Regions from separate parts of the Streptococcus sp. SN-1 genome, predicted to be linked through region 1. Evidence: predicted binding sites of a transcription regulator. Region 1 holds the regulator's gene; each other region holds the start of a gene.

Region 1 (3,432 bases):
TCCTATGTCAGCAGTTGCTATCTCAGCTATGACCAAGGTTATGCAAGAAACTCATGGCAATCCATCTAGTATTCATGGTCATGGTCGTCAAGCTGGTAAACTCTTGCGAGAAGCCCGTCAGGAACTAGCTTCGTTACTGGGGACAAAACCTCAGCATATCTTTTTCACTTCTGGTGGTACTGAAGGCAACAATACTGCCATCATTGGTTACTGCCTTCGTCACCAAGAGCAAGGAAAACATATCATCACAACTGCTATTGAGCACCATGCTGTCCTTGAAACCATTGATTACTTGGTTCAACACTTTGGTTTTGAAGTAACCATTATCCAACCAGAAAATCAAGAAATCACCGCCCAACAAATTCAAAAGGCTTTGCGTGACGATACGATTTTAGTTTCTACCATGTTTGCTAATAATGAGACAGGAAACCTATTGCCCATTGCTGAAATTGGCCAAATACTCAAGCAACACCCAGCCGCCTATCATGTCGATGCAGTTCAGGCTATTGGTAAAATCCCTATACACCCAGAAGAATTGGGCATTGATTTTCTCACTGCTTCTGCCCACAAGTTCCATGGTCCTAAGGGAATCGGTTTTCTCTACGCTTCTAGCATGGACTTTGATTCCTATCTCCATGGTGGAGACCAAGAACAGAAAAAACGTGCAGGGACTGAAAATCTAGCTGCCATAGTGGCTATGGTTGCAGCCCTAAAAGAAGACCTAGAAAAACAAGAAGAACATTTTCAACATGTACAAAATTTAGAAACTGCTTTTCTGGCAGAGCTAGAGGGAGTTCAATATTACCTGAATAGAGGCGAACACCATCTCCCTTATGTTCTCAATATTGGATTTCCTGACCAGAAAAATGACCTCTTACTCCTTCGTCTAGATTTAGCTGGAATTTCTATCTCTACTGGCTCAGCCTGTACGGCAGGCATTGTCCAATCCAGCCATGTTCTTGAAGCTATGTACGGAGCAAATTCAGAACGCTTGAAGGAATCCGTTCGCATCAGTTTGTCGCCACAAAATACCGTTGAAGACCTACAAACCCTCGCAAAAACCTTAAAAGAAATTATCGGAGGTTAGCCATATGGCATTTGAAAAAACCATTCAGTTAAAAAATTGTCGTTACGACTACACTCTTAGCCCTTCTGTTAAAAAATTCACCCTTAAGGACAACACCTTTTTTGAGACTAAGGTTGGTAACTATGAATTGACTCGCCTTTTGGAAAAAGTTCCGAACAGCGGTGAGGGATTCCAACTCAAAATCATCATTAACAAGGAACTTACAGGTGCTAAAATCAATATCACTGACAAGTTTGGGCTACGTCTAGTTGATATTTTCAAATCAGAAGACCACCACATTCATCAGGAAAAATTCTATTTCCTCATGGATAGCTTGGTAGAACGTGGTGTCTTTACAAAATCTGAAAGATAGGTCCCATATGTTTGAACTGACCTATAAGGATAACTATCATGTAGAGCGGACTCTCAAGTATGAAGATTATGAGGCTCTCATGCTGGCTCTGTCAGGATGTGTGACCCTACCAGATACACTTTATGTGACTTCTCTGACTTTTAATGGCCAGAAAGTTTATCAGGGTCTGGTCGGAGACCTCTACCGATTTCTATCACATGCAGATTTTTTACATCAAAACTAAGATTTTTCTTAGTTTTTTCTTGTTTTTGTTGATTTTTTCACAATGTTTCTATAAAATAGAAGAATAGAAAGGTTGTGATTTTGTGAAAGATAAACAGTCTGCTATTCCAAAAGCTACAGCGAAAAGACTCTCTCTCTACTATCGAATTTTTAAGAGATTTCATGCAGAAAAGATTGAACGTGCCAACTCTAAGCAAATTGCAGAGGCCATTGGGATTGATTCCGCGACCGTACGTCGTGATTTTTCCTATTTTGGTGAACTTGGTCGTCGTGGCTTTGGCTATGATGTCAAAAAACTGATGACGTTTTTTGCCGATTTGCTCAATGATAACTCCATTACCAATGTCATGCTTGTAGGTATTGGAAATATGGGCCATGCCCTTCTCCACTACCGCTTCCACGAACGTAACAAGATGAAGATTATCATGGCCTTTGACCTAGATGACCATCCTGAAGTCGGTAGCCAAACCCCTGATGGGATTCCTATTTACGGAATTTCTCAAATCAAGGATAAAATCAAGGATGCTGATGTTAAGACTGCTATCCTGACCGTTCCCAGCGTTAAGTCACAAGAGGTTGCTAATCTCTTGGTGGATGCTGGCGTGAAAGGAATTCTCAGTTTTTCACCTGTCCATCTGCATTTACCAAAAGATGTGGTCGTTCAGTACGTAGATTTGACAAGTGAACTCCAAACCCTCCTCTATTTCATGCGAAAAGAGGATTAGAAAGCGAACATCATTTTATGAAAAAACCAGTTATAGGGATTACAGGAAACGAAAAAACTCATCCAGATGATGACATCATGATGAGCTACGTAGCAAAAGGCTTTGTTGAAGGCGTTAAAGACGCTGGAGGGATTCCCATCATCCTACCGATTGGTGATCAAGAAATGGCTAGCCACTATATCAGTATGATTGACAAACTCATCTTGACAGGTGGGCAAAATGTTGATCCAAAATTCTATGGTGAACCAAAAACCATCGACAGCGATGACTACCATCTTCAAAGAGATATCTTTGAACTAGCCCTCATCAAGGAAGCTATTAAACAGAAAAAGCCAATTTTTTCTGTCTGCCGTGGAACACAACTCTTTAACGTTGCCATGGGTGGAACTTTGTACCAAGATATCGAAGATCACTGGCAGGATTGTTCTGCCGAGTACACAACCCAACGCTTAGTGACAGAACCAAATACCGTTCTCCGAGAAATCTATGGAGAAATCTCCCATATCAACTCCTTCCACCATCAGAGTATTAAGGATTTAGCACCTAACTTAAAGATTGCAGCTCATGATCCTAAGGATGGTATCATTGAAGCTGTCATGAGTACGGATGATGTCGCCTTTCTCGGTGTCCAATGGCATCCAGAATTTCTATTTGAAAATCGTCCCAAAGATAAAAACCTCTTTGACTATGTCGTTAATGAACTTTAAATTAAATCTGTTTTTTCACGGTAACTAAAGTAACTAGAATGTGAGACAATCAAATGGTCCAAGAGGACAATTCCCATCAGGTCGCAGGCTTCTTTGACAAGTTTAGTGACATGATCATCATTACGGCTAGGCGCTACTGCTCCTGAAGGATGATTGTGAACCAAGATAAGAGATGTCGCCATATGCTTGATAGCATAGTGAAGAATCTCTCGAGGCTCAGCGATACTACGAGTTGCAGAACCGATAAAAATGGTCTGTTGATGGATGATTTGATTTTGAGTATTGAGATAGAGCGCCACCAGGTGCTCTTGTTTTTTGTCCCCTAATTCCTGCTGCATC
Region 2 (3,432 bases), 270 kb from region 1:
CCTCAACAAATTGAGGGAATTTCCCTGAAGCTGCCCAGTCAAAACGACCGCTATCGACAATCACTCCACCAATAGTCGTACCATGCCCACCGATAAACTTAGTCGCAGAATGAATGGAAATATCTACACCGTGAGAAAAAACGTTAATCAAATAAGGTGTAGCAAAGGTATTATCAGAAACGAGTGGAATCTGATGCTTATGAGCAATCTCAGCCAGTTTTTCCAGGTCTGGAATGTTAATCAAGGGGTTGCCCAAGGTTTCAATCAAGACAAGCTTGGTATTGTCATTGATAGCTGCTTCCACTTCCTCCAAATTATCCACATCCACAAAGGTTGTTGTAATCCCATAACGAGGAAGGGTTTCTTTCAAGAGATTGAAGGTTCCACCGTAAATAGTTGATGCTGCCACTACATGGTCACCAGCATGGGCAAGAGCCAAAATCGTATAAGTCACCGCAGCCATACCTGATGCTGTTGCAAGAGCTCCAACACCACCTTCAAGTGCAGCGATTCTTTCTTCAAAGGCCGCTGTTGTAGGATTGGTAATACGGGTATAGATATTCCCTGGTTTTCTCAAGGCAAAAAGATCCGCACCTTCCTGCGTATCATCAAAAACAAAGGATGTTGTCTGATAAATTGGCACTGCACGAGACTTGGTAGCTGGATCCACAACTTGACCAGCATGTAGTTGCAAAGTTTCAAATTTAAAATCACGAGTCATAAAACGACCTCCAAATAGTTTGATTAAGGATATTGTAGCACCTTAAGTTATAGTTTACCAATATCAGTTTTCTATATTTTGATATAAGAAATAGCTATTACTTTATTTTAAAAACGAAAAAAGCACGACTTAATCGTGCTCATTTTCTTAATCTACATAAGTATCTTCATTTTTATTGAGGAAGGCATATGGAAGACCCATCAAGAGGCCTCCTCCTATAAAGTTTCCGATGAAGGTTACACCCCAGTGGCGAAGCATATTTCCAACACCGAAGTTAGCAATTGAATCAGCAGCAACACTGAATTTCACAATCGCGAAAGAAGCGAAGTTCGCAGCGATGTGCTCGTTTGTTAAGAATACAAACATGTAAATTGCTGATAAAACAAGCCATAGTTTGGCACCACCATCTTTGACCAAAACAAATGAAAGAATCGCAATATTTACGAAAATATTTGCCAAAATAGCCTCAAGCAAGATTAATTCATTTGAGCGGCCTAACTTCATCTCAACAACCCCTGAGATGAAACTATCGTGAGTCAGATGTGCATAGGCTGCCGAATGAGCAAAGCCCCAACCTGCTATCAAAGCCCCGATAAGGTTAAACAAGGTACAGTAAAGTAAAATCTCAGCTGTTTTTCTCCAAGAGATTTTTTTCAAGAAACTACCAGCAGTCAAGAACATCATGTTTGATGTTACCAACTCGGCATTCAAGAAAACAATGTAGGCCAAGCCCCAAGCAAAGACAAATGGGAAGAGGAATCGTCCACTACCTGGCGCAATTTTATTAATCAAGTCCGCACCAACTGCACCAGCAGCTGTACTGAAGGTTAAAAATGCACCTGCGAACATAGAACGAATCGCATACTTAAATTTGCTTTGACTATAAAGACTTTCTTTCTTCTTGCAAGCAAATTCAATCTTTGAAATAAATTCTGAAGAAACCATAATAAACTCCTAAAAATTTTTTACCTGATAATTATATCACAAACGTTAAAATTAAGGAAGCGTTTTCTGTATTTCATAAAAGTTTATTCTTATGAAAATATTAAAAAAATCAGTGAAATCCAGGATTTCACTGATTTGTATTAATAAAATTGTTTATATGGTTGATTGAAAGCTGTTAGGATTTCATCAGATGTTTGTGAATAATCTTTTGTTTCTTTCAAATCGCCTTTTACAATAATACGTTCTGTAGCAGCAAGGTCTTCACAGGTTACTAATGTAATCTCATCAATCCCTTCTCTATCATCAACTTCATCAACACGATCCGGTGTCACACGTTTGACTTCACGGATTTCATAGGTATAAACTTTATTTTTATCAGTTAGATAAATCTTCATACCATTTTTAGCGTTATCCAAAGGAGAAAATAACATTTTATTAGCATTATTGACACCAAAAATATGATGACTAGCTAGACTATAATTTCCTTTCCCCATCACTTGATCGCGTTTCATCGTACCAGCACCATAGAAGAGATTGACATTATCAAGCCCTTTAAAAATTGGTAGATTCATTTCTAATTCAGGGACTGCAATTCCGCCGATAACTGGTAATTTTTGAGCATCCCATTGAGAAGCTAGAACCGCTTCAGAAGAGATAGCATTGACAGAATCGAAATCAAAATTTCCTTCTGTATCCTGATTTTCTTCTATTTTTTCTTTTGATACCTGACTAACTTGGTACTTATTGGTATTCCAAACTATGAAAATATCACGAATTTTAGCATTAAAAATCAAAGCAATTGATAGTAGTATCAGAAATCCTGCTAGGATATTTGTCAGCAGATTTTTTCGTTTGTTTTTCTTCTTATTATTTTTTTGAGACATTATGCTTCACCTTCTGTTTCGTTTTCTGTCCCAACTTCTTCTTTTTCTGCCGCTGCAACCGTAGTAAAGGTCACAATTTTAGCATCTTGATCCAGACGCATTACTTTAACTCCCATAGTTGAGCGTCCTGTTTGTGAAATATTAGCAACATTGGTTCGAATCATGACACCTGTATCAGTGATAATCATCAAGTCTTCATCACCTTTCACAGTCAAGAGACCTGATAGAGGACCATTTTTTTCAGCCACATTAGCCGTCTTCATCCCTTTACCACCACGACCTTTTGTTGGATATTCAGTCGCGACTGTACGCTTACCATATCCTTTTTCAGTAATGATAAGAACCTCATCTTGATCAGTAATTACGCTAGCACCAACAACTGTGTCTCCGTCACGAAGGTTAACACCTTTCACACCAGTGGCGATACGACTCATACCACGAACGGCTGATTGATTAAAGCGAATTGAATAACCAAACTTGGTACCAATGATAATGTCCGTATCCTCTTCTGTCAGTAAGACATTAATCAACTCATCTTCATCCTTGAGGTTAAGTGCTTTAAGTCCATTCTGACGGATATTAGCAAATTCCTTAACGCTGGTTCTCTTCACAATACCATGACGGGTTGTGAAGAAGAGGTAAGCATCATCACTACGTTCAGACTCAACATTGATGATGGTCTGAATACTTTCACCTTCATCCAATTTCAAAAGATTGACAATTGGCAATCCCTTAGCAGTACGGCCATATTCAGGAATTTCATATCCTTTAAGGCGATAGACACGTCCTTTATTTGTAAAGAAGAGTAGGTGATCATGGGTACTAGTTGACACTAACTCACGAACAAAATCGTCATCCTTAACACCTGTTCCTTGAACACCA
Region 3 (3,432 bases), 920 kb from region 1:
TACCTGGAGCTGCTTGTTTAATCAATTCTTTACGTAATTCGTCTTTAGCTACGTTATCTGAAGCAACGATGATACGGTCTGCTTTTGAATCTGGAGTCCAAGCAGTTGCAACCTGACCGTGAAGTAAACGAGTGTCTAGACGGGCAAGGTTGATTTTGAGTTTACCGTCTCCGATGACAGTTCCTTCTGGAATAGCAGCTTGGGCAACTGGAGCAGCTGCAGCGCTTGCTACTTCCTCAACTGGATTGAGCTCTTCTGGAAGAGCCTTGATGCCATCTTTGGCTTCTTTGATAATATTCGCAGCGACTTTTTCTACACCTGCAGCAGCGTCCATGAGGCGCTCTGTGTAGGCTTGAATTAACATCGGTAAGTTCAGTCCTGTGATGATGGCAAACTTACGCTCAGGATTTTCTCCCATCACGCGGCTAGCTTGGTTAAATGGAGATCCACTCCAAAGGTCAGCCAAAACTAGAACCTCATCTTCTGCGTCAAATGCAGCAACAGCGTTATTAAACTTAGCGTATAGATCGTCAGGACCTTCGTTTGGCATAAAGGTTACAACTTGAACCTTTTCTTGTTCACCAAAGATCATAGATCCTGACTGATGAATACCCGCAGCAAATTCGCCGTGGCTCGCAATAATGATTCCGATACTCATTATTGTCATTCCTCCTTTTTTGTTTTAGTTTTCGTTTAAGAAAACTTTAAGACTTTTTAAGTATAAACCGTTTTCATCTAAAAATCAACTATTTATCATAAAATAATTAAAAATATTACATCTGAAAATATTGATATATTGAGTTTTAGAGAAGTTTTTTTGAATCCTTATTAAAAAATTTAATATAAAAAAGTTGGAAGCGCATTCCAACTTTTAAAATAGGTTTCTAATAGATTAGTGGGTGAAGTCGAGTACCATACGTCCTTGGATTTGACCTTTTTCCATTTCGTCGAAAATGGCTACGGCATCTTCTATTGGACGTTTTTGAACAACTGGAACTACTAAACCTTCTGCACCGAATTGGAAGGCTTCTTCCAAGTCTTTACGAGTTCCTACAAGAGAACCGATGACTTGGATTCCATCTAGAACGGTTTTTACGATACTTAGTTCCATCATTTCAGAAGGAAGGCCGACAGCGACAACGCGACCACCAGCACGAACTGAGTCAACAGCCTGGTTGAAGGCAACTTTAGATACAGCAGTTACGACAGCTGAATGAGCTCCACCATCAGTTTTTTCCTTGATGAGTCCTGGTACATCTTCAATTTCGAGGCCGTTAATAACAATGTCAGCGCCTACTTCTTTTGCAAGGGCAAGTTTGTCGTTATTGATATCAACTGCGATGACATGAGCATTGAATACTTTTTTAGCGTATTGAACAGCTAGGTTACCAAGGCCACCAGCACCGTAAAGAACAACCCATTGGCCTGGTTCAACTTTGGCCTCTTTAATAGCTTTATAGGTTGTTACACCAGCACATGTGATAGAAGAGGCTTGGGCTGGATCAAGTCCGTCAGGAACTTTAACAGCATAGTCTGCTGTTACGATACATTGTTCAGCCATACCACCGTCTACTGAGTAGCCGGCATTTTTTACTGTACGGCAAAGAGTTTCACGGCCAGTTGTACAGTATTCGCAAGTACCACATCCTTCAAAGAACCAAGCAACGCTGACGCGGTCGCCGACTTTAAGACTTTTAACATCTGGTGCAATTTCTTTAACGATACCAACACCTTCGTGACCTAGGACACGTCCTGGTACCTGACCGAAGTCGCCATGGGCAACGTGGAGGTCAGTGTGGCAAACACCACAGTATTCAATTTCTACAAGTGCTTCCCCAGTTTCAAGTGGACGGAGTACTTTTTCTTCAACAGCAACACCAGTGCTTTCTGGATTAACAACAACAGCTTTCATAGCTATCCTCCTTGATATTGACCGAGAACAGGGATAACGGGACTGGATTGATTTTGTGTCAACAGAGTCGAGTATGACGAGCTCTCTTGTATTTATATGTGAATTATATCACAAAAGAAAGCCTTTTCCAAGGTTTTGGAGGCAAAAAGTAGAACAATCGATTAACTGGTTGATGAGACTGTGAAAAGAGCACAAAGACCAGCTCGCAAGCTGGTCAGTATGGACTATAAGAATAAGTCTTGCAGGGTTTTGGCAACCCCATCTTGGTCATTGGTTAGGGCAATTTGCTCATCTGCATAGGGGAGTAGCTCTGGGTTGGCATTTTTCATTGCATAACCTTTCCCAGCAAAAGCAAGCATTTCGGTATCATTGTGCTCATCTCCAAAAGCAATCAAATCTTTTTTATCGCGGTTCATTACCTTGAGCAAGTAGTCCAAAGCAAAGGCCTTGTTGACACCTTTTGGGGTACATTCAAGGATATTGAGCGGACCACCCCAAGTGTTGATAGACAGTTGATGCTGGTAGAAGGCATTCATTTCTTTTGCCAAGGCATATTTGTCACTGGCTCTGGTCTGCAAGAGAATACAGTTAGGGTCCTTGGTCACCAATTCAGGATTGAATTGATCTTCAGGCTGGAAAGCTTCTACGCCAAATAGTTTGGGATTGGCAATTTCTTCATTGGGATTTGTGATGTAGAATTTTTTACGATATTCTCCAGCGATAAAATCAGCTTGAATGTCCTCTGAACGTTGAACCATGTCTAACAGATATTTTTTGTCTACGGTCAAACACTTTTCAAAGTCCCAAACTTGGTCTGGTAAATGAGTGAGGGAACCGTTGAAATTAATCATAGGAGTGTTTAAGCCTAGTTCACGGTAAAAATCTTTTGACATACGGTAAGGGCGACCTGTCGTAATAATAACCTGATGCCCTTTTTCAGTAACTTTTTTAATAGTTTCTTTGGTAAAGTCAGAAATCTGACTGTCTGAGTTGAGCAGGGTTCCATCTAGGTCAACTGCAATAATTTTTTTCGTCATATAAACCTTTCTAGTGTCTTTCCAGATAAGATGTCTACTATTATAACAAAAAGCAGGCAGAAAAGCAGATTCGAAACCAAAAAAGAAATTTCATCAAATTCTTAAATAAATCAAACAAAGATATTGAAAAAGTGAATGATAAATGATATAATTCTATTATTGTTCGTAAAAATTAAAAGGAGATTGATAATGGACAAATTATTTAAACTAAAAGAGAACGGTACAGACGTTCGTACAGAGGTTCTCGCTGGTTTAACAACTTTCTTTGCAATGAGCTATATTCTCTTTGTAAACCCACAAATTCTTTCGCAAACAGGAATGCCTGCTCAGGGTGTGTTTCTTGCAACGATTATCGGTGCAGTAGCTGGTACCTTGATGATGGCTTTCTACGCCAACTTGCCATATGCTCAAGCACCAGGTATGGGTCTTAACGCCTTCTTTACATTTACAGTTGTATTCGGGCTTGGTTATTCATGGCAAGAA
Region 4 (3,432 bases), 710 kb from region 1:
TTTAACTGTCCTGAATTTACCTCACTGTGTCCAATCACTGCTCAACCAGACTTTGCGACGATTTATATTTCCTACATTCCTGACAAGCTTTGTGTCGAGTCAAAATCCCTCAAACTCTACCTCTTTAGCTACCGAAACCACGGAGATTTCCACGAAAACTGTATCAACACCATCGGGAAAGACTTGGTCAACTTGCTAGACCCTCGCTATTTAGAAGTATGGGGAAAATTCACTCCTCGCGGTGGCATTTCAATCGACCCTTACTACAACTACGGTAAGCCTGGAACCAAGTATGAAGGCTTGGCAGAACAACGCCTCTTCCAACACGACCTTTATCCAGAGAAAATTGACAACCGTTAAACTCATACGAAAAAGCCCTGTTCCTCAAAATGAGGAGCAAGGCTTTTTAAGTTTCAATTATTCTTCTGTTCCAAGGAAGTTTTTAGCAACAAGGGCTGCAAGAACTCCACCAACGATTGGCGCAAGGATGAAAATCCATACTTGTTGAAGGGCTGCTCCACCTACCAAGACAGCTGGTGCCAAGCTACGAGCTGGGTTTACTGAAAGTCCAGTGATATTTAATCCAACAAGAATCATCGCCATCAAGGACAAACCGATTACCAAACCAGCAATCGCACCATTGCCCTTGCTTGCTGAAGTCACACTCATGATAACCAAAACAAACAAGAAGGTTGCAATGACTTCAAACAAGAATCCACCAAAGACAGTGACACCGTTTGCCAAGGCATTTTCACCAAGACTAGCAGTTGACATACCTGAGTTAGCCAAGAGGAAGAATACCGCAGCTGACGCAAGGAAAGCTCCAACTATTTGTCCAAGGATGTAGTTTACAAGCTCTGAAGATGACAAACGTTTGTTAATAAACATAGCAATCGAAACCGCTGGGTTCAAGTGAGCACCTGAAATAGTTCCGATTGAGTAGGCTGCAACCACGATGGCTAAACCAAAGGCAAAGGCGATTCCAAGGTGACCTAGGCCATCAAGACCATTTCCAAAAACAACAGCTCCAGTCCCAACGAACACAAGCATGAAAGTACCGATTAACTCAGCGACAAATTTTTTCATTTTCTTTCTCCTTTTTTCAAAAACTAGATACTAGTCTATCAAAAGAGGGAAAGGGTTTCAAGAAAATTGATTGGAAATTTTCAGGATAAAATTCTGTAAAAACGGTAGTGATTATTTGAAACATTTTTTTCAAAGGTGTATACTAATAGCGTAGTTTTGATAGGGTTTACAAAACCCATTATCGAAGCTTATTTGTAAACCTTTGCTGTTCTTTTATGAACGTTTGAATGGTATCGTGGATACCAAGGAGGAATCATATGTCTAAAGTTGCTATTGTCACAGGTGCAGGTCAAGGAATCGGTTTTGCAATCGCAAAACGATTGGTTCAAGATGGCTTTAAGGTAGGAGTCTTAGACTACAATCCTGAAACAGCTGAAAAAGCTGTTGCCGAATTATCAGCTGAAAATGCCTTTGCTGTCGTGGCCGATGTTTCGAAACAGGCCGAAGTTGCACAAGCATTTCAAAAGGTTGTTGACCATTTTGGTGATTTAAATGTTGTCGTAAATAACGCTGGTGTTGCACCAACTACTCCTCTTGATACAATTACTGAGGAACAATTTACACGCACTTTCGGTATCAACGTTGGTGGTGTCATTTGGGGTTCACAAGCTGCACAAGCGCAATTTAAAGCACTTGGCCACGGAGGTAAAATTATCAACGCAACCTCTCAAGCCGGTGTAGTCGGTAACCCAAATCTAACTGTTTATGGTGGAACCAAATTTGCTGTTCGAGGAATTACGCAAACATTAGCACGTGATTTAGCAGACTCAGGCATCACTGTTAACGCCTACGCACCAGGTATTGTGAAAACACCAATGATGTACGACATCGCTCATGAAGTTGGTAAAAATGCAGGAAAAGATGACGAGTGGGGTATGCAGACATTTGCAAAAGATATTACCCTAAAACGTCTATCTGAACCAGAAGATGTGGCTGCTGCTGTCAGCTTCCTTGCAGGACCAGATTCAAACTACATTACAGGACAAACCATTATCGTTGATGGTGGTATGCAATTCCATTAAGATACACAAAAAGAGGTTGGAAAATGATTCAACCTCTTTTATTAGTTTTCATTATTAGTTAGGAGAATACAATAGAAACTCTTTCAAAAAGTAATATTAGCTAATCCCTAGTATTGAAAATACTGGATAGCTTCTTTCAAGTCATCTTGTAAACTATTTCTCTGGTCAAGTTGGACATAGACTTCCAACAGACAGGATCTGAAGTTGGAAAATTTATAAAAATCTTCCCTTTCTTCTATCGGAAAATCAACCGTTTTTATCCAAGAAGCTACTTGCTCTTGTTCCAACTTCCCTTGTAAAATCGGTTCATAAAGTACTCTGGCTAAACGCCAATCTTCATCATCTGTAAACCGAATGGTAATTCTTTTAAATAATGGGCCAAGTATGTCAAAGACTTCATGAACTCTATTTTTAGGAAAGCCTGGATGACAAACTACCTCTGTCAGTAAATCGGCTCCGTGTGCAAAAGCGTGAACCCAACCATACTGACTTGAAAAACCTGTCGTGTCCTTTTCTTTTGAAAGATAGTGCAAACCTTGATTTAAAAGGACATTGCGAATTTCTCCTTTTAATCCCTGATAGAAAATCGATTGCTGGTTAGCATCTGCAGACAAGAGGTTGGCATAAATAAGCGCCCTAAAAGAACGTTCAAGTGTTGACAGACCTACCTTATCAATCTCTTTATCTAGTCCTCCATCAGCTGAGACCACCTCAGCAATGAACTGAAATTGTTCCTGTGTAAATAGCTCTTCCTGAATCCCTCTAGCAAAGCTTGTAAAAACAAGGTCATCGCGAATTTCTGGAGAAGAATCTCCCAAATGATCAAGCAACCATTGGATTTCTTCCTCATGATAACTTGTTTTTTTCTTCTGCTATTTTTCTAAGTAACTCTTGATACATGGTCAATACCTCTACATTTCTAGCAACTTGATATAATCTAGACCCCATTTCTCGACAGCATCTAAAACAACTCTGAATTCCTGTCCCATTTCGGTTAAGCTGTACTCAACTCGTGGTGGAACTTCGGCATAGACCTTTCGTTGAACAATCTTATCCTTTTCTAATTGACGGAGATGACGGGTCAAAATAGTTTGAGTAATCCCAGGCAATAATCTCTGCAATTCTTTAAATCGTTTGGTACCCGTACTCAACTGATAAATGATTACCAATGCCCATTTCCCCGTTAAAACCCTCTGCGTTGTCGCAAATGGACAAATACCATACTCACTCACTTTATTTGTCATAAAATATCTTCTTTCTATTTTTTAAAAAAAATTTATCTTTTAGTATCAATAATAGTACCACTTTTGATACTAGCTATCGA

The links. The regulator Rex, encoded in region 1, represses fermentation and respiration genes when NADH is low (regulators of the CRP and FNR family bind a similar motif). The targets are predictions, from matches to a motif close to TTGTGAANTANTTCACAA.
Region 2: the regulator Rex is predicted to act here: its motif matches at 1,691-1,708, upstream of ACAM22_RS05295 (formate/nitrite transporter family protein).
Region 3: the regulator Rex is predicted to act here: its motif matches at 2,009-2,026, upstream of adhP (alcohol dehydrogenase AdhP).
Region 4: the regulator Rex is predicted to act here: its motif matches at 1,241-1,258, upstream of ACAM22_RS07305 ((S)-acetoin forming diacetyl reductase).

Annotation. Positions count from the first base shown of each region.
Region 1 is NZ_AP028929.1:924,089-927,520, reverse strand. Features, by position in the region: gene ACAM22_RS04155 (cysteine desulfurase family protein) at 1-1,087, shown strand, start outside; gene ACAM22_RS04150 (DUF1831 domain-containing protein) at 1,092-1,439, shown strand; gene ACAM22_RS04145 (DUF4649 family protein) at 1,447-1,662, shown strand; gene ACAM22_RS04140 (redox-sensing transcriptional repressor Rex) at 1,745-2,386, shown strand; gene ACAM22_RS04135 (gamma-glutamyl-gamma-aminobutyrate hydrolase family protein) at 2,404-3,093, shown strand; gene radC (DNA repair protein RadC) at 3,090-3,432, opposite strand, start outside.
Region 2 is NZ_AP028929.1:1,196,870-1,200,301, forward strand. Features, by position in the region: gene ACAM22_RS05290 (O-acetylhomoserine aminocarboxypropyltransferase/cysteine synthase family protein) at 1-721, opposite strand, end outside; gene ACAM22_RS05295 (formate/nitrite transporter family protein) at 869-1,666, opposite strand; gene srtA (sortase SrtA) at 1,807-2,550, opposite strand; gene gyrA (DNA gyrase subunit A) at 2,550-3,432, opposite strand, start outside.
Region 3 is NZ_AP028929.1:1,840,239-1,843,670, reverse strand. Features, by position in the region: gene ACAM22_RS08485 (PTS sugar transporter subunit IIB) at 1-658, opposite strand, end outside; gene adhP (alcohol dehydrogenase AdhP) at 893-1,912, opposite strand; gene ACAM22_RS08475 (Cof-type HAD-IIB family hydrolase) at 2,137-2,949, opposite strand; gene ACAM22_RS08470 (NCS2 family permease) at 3,139-3,432, shown strand, end outside.
Region 4 is NZ_AP028929.1:1,633,174-1,636,605, forward strand. Features, by position in the region: gene queF (preQ(1) synthase) at 1-360, shown strand, start outside; gene ACAM22_RS07300 (MIP/aquaporin family protein) at 418-1,086, opposite strand; gene ACAM22_RS07305 ((S)-acetoin forming diacetyl reductase) at 1,344-2,108, shown strand; partial or broken gene ACAM22_RS07310 (DUF2785 domain-containing protein) at 2,216-3,008, opposite strand; gene ACAM22_RS07315 (helix-turn-helix domain-containing protein) at 3,020-3,352, opposite strand.